DNA from 3 places in the Kitasatospora sp. NPDC127035 genome. Region 2 is predicted to be linked to each of the others. Evidence: riboswitches for the same ligand, from Rfam matches in the RefSeq annotation. Region 2 holds a riboswitch; each other region holds the start of a gene.

Region 1 (2,252 bases), on a different contig from region 2:
TGACCGCGCCGGCGGCGGCTCCGTCCGAGATCCCGAGCAGGAAGGGATCGGCCAGGTCGTTCCCGGTCAGCGTCTGCAGCACGGCACCGCAGACCGCGAGACCGGCGCCGGTGGCAGCCGCTCCCAGAACCCGGGGCAGCCGCAACTGCCAGACGATCTGGTCGTCCAGCAGCGTCACGTGCGGGTCGCCCAGCCCGAGACGGCGCACCACGACGTCGATCACCGTCCGGACCGGCTCGTGGTGCGAGCCCACGGCCAGACCGAGGAGCACGGTGGCCAGGAGCAGGGCTGCGGCGACGGCCAGGGCCGCCGCCGTGCGGCCCGGACCGGTGAGCCGCACGGCGGGAGGGGACGTGGCGGTCATGATCCCGGGTGCAGTCGGCCCAGTCCCGCCGACACCCGGGCGGCACCGTCGGCGAGCAGCACACCGGGGGTCGACTCGGAGAACGGCACCACCACGAAGGCCTTGCGCTGCACGGCGGTGAGCTTGCTCAGCACCGGGTCGCCCTGCAGATAGTCGATCTTGGACTGGGCCGTGTCCCAGTCGGCGTCCGCGAGCACGATGGCGTCCGGGTCCGCGGCGACGACCTTCTCCCAGCTCACGTTCTGCCAGGCACCGGGCAGGTCTGCGAAGACGTTGCGGGCCCCCACGGCGTCGAGCACCAGCTGAGGCCCGCCGTGGCCGGAGCCGACGAACGGTGCCTTGGTGTCCGAGTCGAACCACAGGACCTTCAGGCCCTTGCCCGCGGCCGTCGCCGTGAACTGGGCCAGCTGCTGCTCCTGCTGCCGCTGGATCGCGGCGGACCGTTCCGTGACACCGAAGACCCTGGCGACGTCGTTCAGTTCGCCCCACATCGCCTGCCAGGTCGGCGGCGGCACCTGGCTCTTGTCCGAGCAGCCGAACGGGGACAGGTACGACGGGATGCCCTGGCCGCCCAGCTCGTCCCGGGTGCCCGCGACCTTGTCGGTGAACGCGCTGGAGTAGGAGGCGTACAGGAAGTCGGGCCGCGCCGCGAGGAGCTTCTCCTTCGTCGGGTAGTCCTTGGAGAGCACCGGCACGGAGTCGTAGGCCGCCTTCCACTTCTCCGGGACGGCATTGTCGAGATAGGCGGTACCGGCCATGCGGGACTCCAGGCCGAGGGCCAGGGCCACCTCGGTCGCACCCTGATTGAGCGTCACCAGCCGCTCGGGCGGCGCGCCGACCGTCACGGTGGTCCCGCAGTTGTTCACGGTGACCGGCCCGGCACTGCCGGCCGTCGCACTGGGCGTGTCGGGTGCGGGGGCGCCCGCGCAGGCGCCGAGCACACCGGTGAACAGGAAGGCCGCGACCGCGCGGCCGACGCGTACCGGACCTGTGGGACCTACGGCACCTACGGGACGTGCGGAACGTATGGAACGGAACGGGTACGGCAGAGCGCTGGGCACGTGTTCTCCAAAACCCTCGTGGAACATGTCGCGCCGTGGCCGGTCTCCTGGCTTCCGCATCGACACGCCGCAGCCGACCTTCCCGGGTGGCTCTTCCAGCCGACCCAGTGGCCCTGACCGCTGGCAGAGCCGGTCAGCGAGGGCCGCGGCACTCCGCGGCAACAGTGGCGAGGGCCGCACCGGACTCAGACCGGTTTCCCGAACACCATGGCCACTGCAAGGTATCAGGCGTGGTCAGGTCGGTGTCGGTCGGTACCTGGGGCGATCGTTCGGATGGTTCGTCGGCGAGCGCGCCCGGGTGGCCGAGAACGGTCGGTCGGCGTCGCCGATCAGTTTCCGGGGCTCGTGGTCGGCGTCGGCCCCGGTGCCCGGGGCGCTGCCCTTCGTCTCCCACCCGGCCTTCCGGGCCGCGTCCGGGATCGGCCGGCGGCCACCTGGCGGGACCGCTCGAACATGATCCGGGGGCCGGTCGGCATCACCGCCCGGCCCCCGGATCACGAGGCACACCTCAGGGAACGCCTACCCGAGACCGGCCTTCCGGATGCCGTCCAGCCGCTCCGTGTCCTCGCCGAGGGCACGCAGGATGAGGTAGGCGGGCTCGCCGGCACCGGGCGTGCTCCCGGCGGCCAACTCCTCGTAGAAGAGCGGGATCCCGCGCCGCACCGCGTCGCAGCACTCCTCCTCGATGTCGGGGTGGCCGGCCGCCGAGGCGCTGAGGTCGGCTTCACCCTCCACGCACGCCATCAGCAGGTCGAGCACCCGGTAGCGGGCCGGCGCCGACAGCTGCTCGTGCTCCAGTGCCAGGAGGAGCATCGAGGCCATCGGCA
Region 2 (2,252 bases):
CCGAGCGGGTCGCCGGGCGGATCGCCCCGCAGGGCCAGGATGTTGCGGACCCCCTGGTCGGCGTAGTGCCCGAGGATGTTCCGCAGCTCCGCGACGCTGTGGCCGACGGCCGTCAGGTGGGCCGTCGGCGTCAGGGTGGTCTCCTGCGCGATCCGCCCGGTGACGTTCACCGTGCGCTCCCGGGTGGACCCGCCGGCGCCGTACGTCACCGACACGAAGGTGGGTGCCAGAGCCTCCAGCCTGCGGATCGCGTTCCACAGGCCGGCCTCCGCCGCGGCGCTGCGCGGCGGCATGAACTCGAAGGAAAAGGAACGCCGACCGGTGGCCAGGAGTTCGCGGACGGATGCCGCGTGATCGGTTCGTCTGGAAGGGATTCCGAGTGTCATGGGAGGAGGCTATCCAGAGCGGTGGGATCGCACACGCGTCCGTCCATCCTGTGATACGAGATTTCTCACGCATACGTCCGGCGGGCCTGTTCCGGTGTTTTCCACCGACGGTTCCCCGCGGATTCCCGGCCCGTCGGGAAAAAGTCCGGCGCGGCCTCGCAGAAGGGCACCATAGGCGCATGGAGAGACGTTCGTACGGGCTTCCGGGAATACCCGACTGGGACCGGTGTGCGGTGAGGGGAATCGTGAACGTGACACCGGACTCGTTCTCGGACGGGGGGCGCTGGTCGGACCCGGGCCGGGCACGCCCCGCCGGGCGGAAGGATCGCCCTGCACGGCAGCTGCCGCGAGGCCGTCACGAGGGTTGCGGAGCTCGGCGACTCCGGCGCCGGTCCGGTGCTGCGACCGGCCCAACCGCACGACGAGGTGAGGGACTTCTTCCACGCGGACCACAACCACGTCGCCGCGCCGGAGGAGGTCGCGGAACGGACGGCGGCGGCGAGGGATGCCCTGGACTTACTAGGACGTCCAACTATATGGTCGTGGACAAGGCCCGCAGTGCAGGGAAGCCGGTGTGAATCCGGCACGGTCCCGCCACTGTGACCGGGGAGTGCGTCGCCGCAGTACCAGCCACTGGCAGCCAGCCGGGAAGGCCGGGCGACGCGCGCTGATCCGGGAGTCAGGATACCGACTGCGGGTGTTCCGTGTTGTCCACGAGGATGGAGCAAACACGCATGGCACCGGTCCGCGCCCTTCCCGACCCTGGTGATCCTGCGACGGCTGCGGCACACCCGTCTCCCTGACGGCTCGCCGCGCCCGGCGACGGCCCGACGCGTGCGCTCACCCGAGCGCGGCGCGGGCGTCCGTCGTGCGCCCTTCCCTCGGATCTTCCCGACACCCTGACGAGAGCAGGTCTGTGATGGTCCGTGAACTCACCCACTTCATCGGCGGCAAGCACGTCCCCGGGACCTCCGGGGACTTCGGCGACGTCTACGACCCGAACACCGGCACGGTCCAGGCCCGGGTCCCGCTCGCGGGCCGCGCCGAGACCGAGGCGGCGATCGCCGACGCCGAGCGCGCCCAGTCCGAGTGGGCCGCCTGGAACCCCCAGCGCCGCGCCCGCGTGCTGCTGCGCTTCCTCCAGCTCGTCGAGGCCGAACGCGAGCCGCTGGCCCGCCTGCTCTCGGCCGAGCACGGCAAGACCGTCGCCGACGCCCACGGCGACCTCCAGCGCGGGCTGGAGGTGGTGGAGTTCGCGGCGGGCATCCCGCACCTGCTGAAGGGCGAGTTCACCGACAGCGCCGGCACCGGCATCGACGTGTACTCGATGCGCCAGCCGCTCGGCGTGGTCGCCGGCATCACCCCGTTCAACTTCCCGGCGATGATCCCGCTGTGGAAGGCGGCGCCCGCCCTGGCCTGCGGCAACGCCTTCATCCTCAAGCCCTCCGAGCGGGACCCGTCGGTGCCGCTGCGGCTGGCCGAGCTGTTCCTGGAGGCGGGCCTGCCGCCGGGCGTCCTGAACGTCGTCAACGGGGGCAAGGAGGCCGTGGACACGCTGCTGGAGGACCCCCGGGTCCAGGCGCTCGGGTTCGTGGGTTCCACCCCGATCGCCCAGTACGTGTACGCGACGGCCGCCGCCCACGGGAAGCGCGCCCAGTGCTTCGGCGGCGCCAAGAACCACATGATCGTGATGCCGGACGCCGACCTCGACCAGGCCGCGGACGCCCTGATCGGCGCCGGCTACGGCTCCGCCGGCGAGCGCTGCATGGCCGTCTCGGTCGCCGTGCCGGTGGGCGAGGAGACCGCGGACGCCCTCGTCGCCAAGCTCACCGAGCGGATCGCCGCACTCAGGGTCGGCGCCTCCGA
Region 3 (2,252 bases), on a different contig from region 2:
GGCGGCGGTCACGACGAACAGTTCGCGGCGCAGCCGGTCCGGGTCGACTCCGAGCGAGGCGGCCGTCTCGTCGCCCATCGCGAGCGCGTCCAGCCGCCCGGCGGAGCAGATCAGGTGGGTCAGTCCGGCGAGCACGGTGACGGCGGCGATCGGCACCGAGCCCCAGGTGGCCCCGCCGAGGCTGCCGAGCAGCCACATCATGGCGGAGCGGGCGGCCTCGCCGCGGGCGGCGGCGAACACCATCAGCGCGGTGACGGCGGAGAAGCCGTAGGACATCGCGGTGCCGGTCAGCACCAGGCGCAGCGGGGTGAGGCCGTAGGCGGTACGGGCCGTCAGGTAGACGAGCACCATGGCGAGCAGGGCCGCGCCGAAGGCGGAGACGGAGAGCGCCCAGACGCCGAGCGAGGCGAAGGCGCCCAGCATGAGCACGGCGTTGGCGCCGACCGAGGCACCGGAGGAGATGCCGAGCACGAAGGGGTCGGCCAGCGCGTTGCGGACCATCGCCTGGACCGCGACCCCGGTGGCGGCCAGTCCGGCGCCGACCACGGCGGCGAGGACGGCACGCGGCAGCCGGATCTCCCAGACGATCGCGTAGGCGGCGGCCTCGTCGGCCTCCAGCCGGCCGCCGGTCAGGCCGGCGCCGAGCAGTCGCAGCACCCGGGCCCAGCCGAGTCCGGAGGAGCCCACCGCCACGGCGCAGACCAGCGAGAGCAGCAGGGCCGCGGCCAGGCCGGCGGCCAGCGGCGCGGTGGGTGTCCGGCGTGTCCCGGGCGCGGGCGGCGCGGCGGCCGGTATCGGGGGTGCGGTGGCGGTGGTGCTCACAAGCGGCGCGCCTTCGCCTCGGGCCGGGGCGGCGCGGGGCGGCACGTCCGGGCGGAGGGTACGCCGGGGCGGCATCCCCTCGCAGTCCACGGCGAGTTGTCGGGAGGTCGGCGCCCCGGGGCGGTCGGACTCACGGTGCGGGGCACCGTTCACCGTTGCGGGTCAGCGCCGGATTCGCACCGGCTTCCCCTCGGGACGCCCAGGCAGCATAACAAGCGCTCCGGTCAGGTAACCCTTACCGGGGCGGGCGCGGACGCGGACCGCCCGGGCAGGCCGCGGACGCGGGCCTGGGCGGCGGCGGGGCCCGACCCGCGGAGAACGCACGGCCGCCCCCGTCCGGCGGTGCGGACGGGGGCGGCCGAGGGGTGCTGACCGGGGGTCAGCCCTGCTTGGTCTCCCAGAAGATCTTGTCGACCTCGGCGATCAGGTCGAGCAGGGCCTGGCCGGTGGCCGGGTCGGTCGACGCCTTGGCTGCCGAGGCGGCCTTCAGGGTGTCGTTGATCAGCTGGTGCAGCTGCGGGTACTTCTCGAAGTGCGGGGCCTTGAAGTAGTCGCTCCAGAGCACCGAGATGTGGTGCTTGACGGCCTCCGCGCGCTGCTCCTTGATGATGACGGCGCGGGCGCGGAAGTGCGCGTCCTCGTTGGCCTGGTACTTCTCCTGAGTGGCCTTCACCGACTCGGCCTCGATCCGCGCCTGGGCGGGGTCGTACACGCCGCAGGGCAGGTCGCAGTGGGCGTGCGCGGTGGCACGCGGTGCAAACAGACGAGAGAACATGGGAGTCCTTCCTTAGATCGTCTTCCCGCGGCCGAGATTACCCCGCCGGTCGCGGGGTTTCGCGATCGGGCGGCGGGCCTAGGGCAAAAGGCCGAGCCGGAACCCGGCCAATCCGGACACCGGCGGGTGACGGTCCGTACGGCAGACTTGGGAGCCGAGGACGCGGGCGCGAGCCGGGAGGACGAGTCGTGGCACGGAGCGCGGAACCGGAGGACGGCACCCCGGGGGGCGGCGCGCCGTTCGGGCTGATCGACGTGGCGGGCGACTCGATGGTGCCGACGCTGCGGGAGGGGGACCAGCTGCTGGTCCGGTACGGAGCACGGATCAGGCCGGGCGCGGTGGTGGTGTTCCGTCACCCGTTCCAGCAGGACCTGCTGGTGGTCAAACGGGCCGACGCCCGGCGCCCCAAGGGCTGGTGGCTGCTCTCCGACAACCGGCCGGTCGACAGCGACAGCCGCAGCTACGGCGCGGTCCCGGACGAGCTGGTGCTCGGCCGGGTGCTGCTGCGGCTGCGCCCGCGCCCGGCCTGGCTGGCCCCCGGCCGCGGGCTGGAGCGCCTGCTGCTCTCCACCCCGCTGGCCCGGATCCCCGGCCTGGCCCGGCGCTGCGGCGTCTGGGTCCGCCCGGAGGAGATCCGGGGGAGCCGGGCGTAGGT

What was found. Region 2 has a riboswitch for cobalamin ahead of ACFWIC_RS21350 (CoA-acylating methylmalonate-semialdehyde dehydrogenase). Riboswitches for the same ligand answer to the same signal wherever they lie in the genome.
Region 1: another riboswitch for cobalamin. It lies ahead of ACFWIC_RS09870 (ABC transporter substrate-binding protein); the one in region 2 lies ahead of ACFWIC_RS21350 (CoA-acylating methylmalonate-semialdehyde dehydrogenase).
Region 3: another riboswitch for cobalamin. It lies ahead of ACFWIC_RS13150 (iron ABC transporter permease); the one in region 2 lies ahead of ACFWIC_RS21350 (CoA-acylating methylmalonate-semialdehyde dehydrogenase).

The regions. Positions count from the first base shown of each region.
Region 1 is NZ_JBHXDN010000011.1:66,440-68,691, reverse strand. Features, by position in the region: gene ACFWIC_RS09875 (FecCD family ABC transporter permease) at 1-364, opposite strand, end outside; gene ACFWIC_RS09870 (ABC transporter substrate-binding protein) at 361-1,425, opposite strand; cobalamin riboswitch at 1,445-1,650, opposite strand; gene ACFWIC_RS09865 (WD40 repeat domain-containing protein) at 1,945-2,252, opposite strand, start outside.
Region 2 is NZ_JBHXDN010000030.1:69,495-71,746, forward strand. Features, by position in the region: gene metF (methylenetetrahydrofolate reductase [NAD(P)H]) at 1-386, opposite strand, end outside; partial or broken gene ACFWIC_RS21345 (dihydropteroate synthase) at 566-691, shown strand; cobalamin riboswitch at 907-1,097, shown strand; gene ACFWIC_RS21350 (CoA-acylating methylmalonate-semialdehyde dehydrogenase) at 1,306-2,252, shown strand, end outside.
Region 3 is NZ_JBHXDN010000015.1:50,086-52,337, forward strand. Features, by position in the region: gene ACFWIC_RS13150 (iron ABC transporter permease) at 1-822, opposite strand, end outside; cobalamin riboswitch at 924-1,060, opposite strand; gene sodN (superoxide dismutase, Ni) at 1,202-1,597, opposite strand; gene sodX (nickel-type superoxide dismutase maturation protease) at 1,867-2,250, shown strand.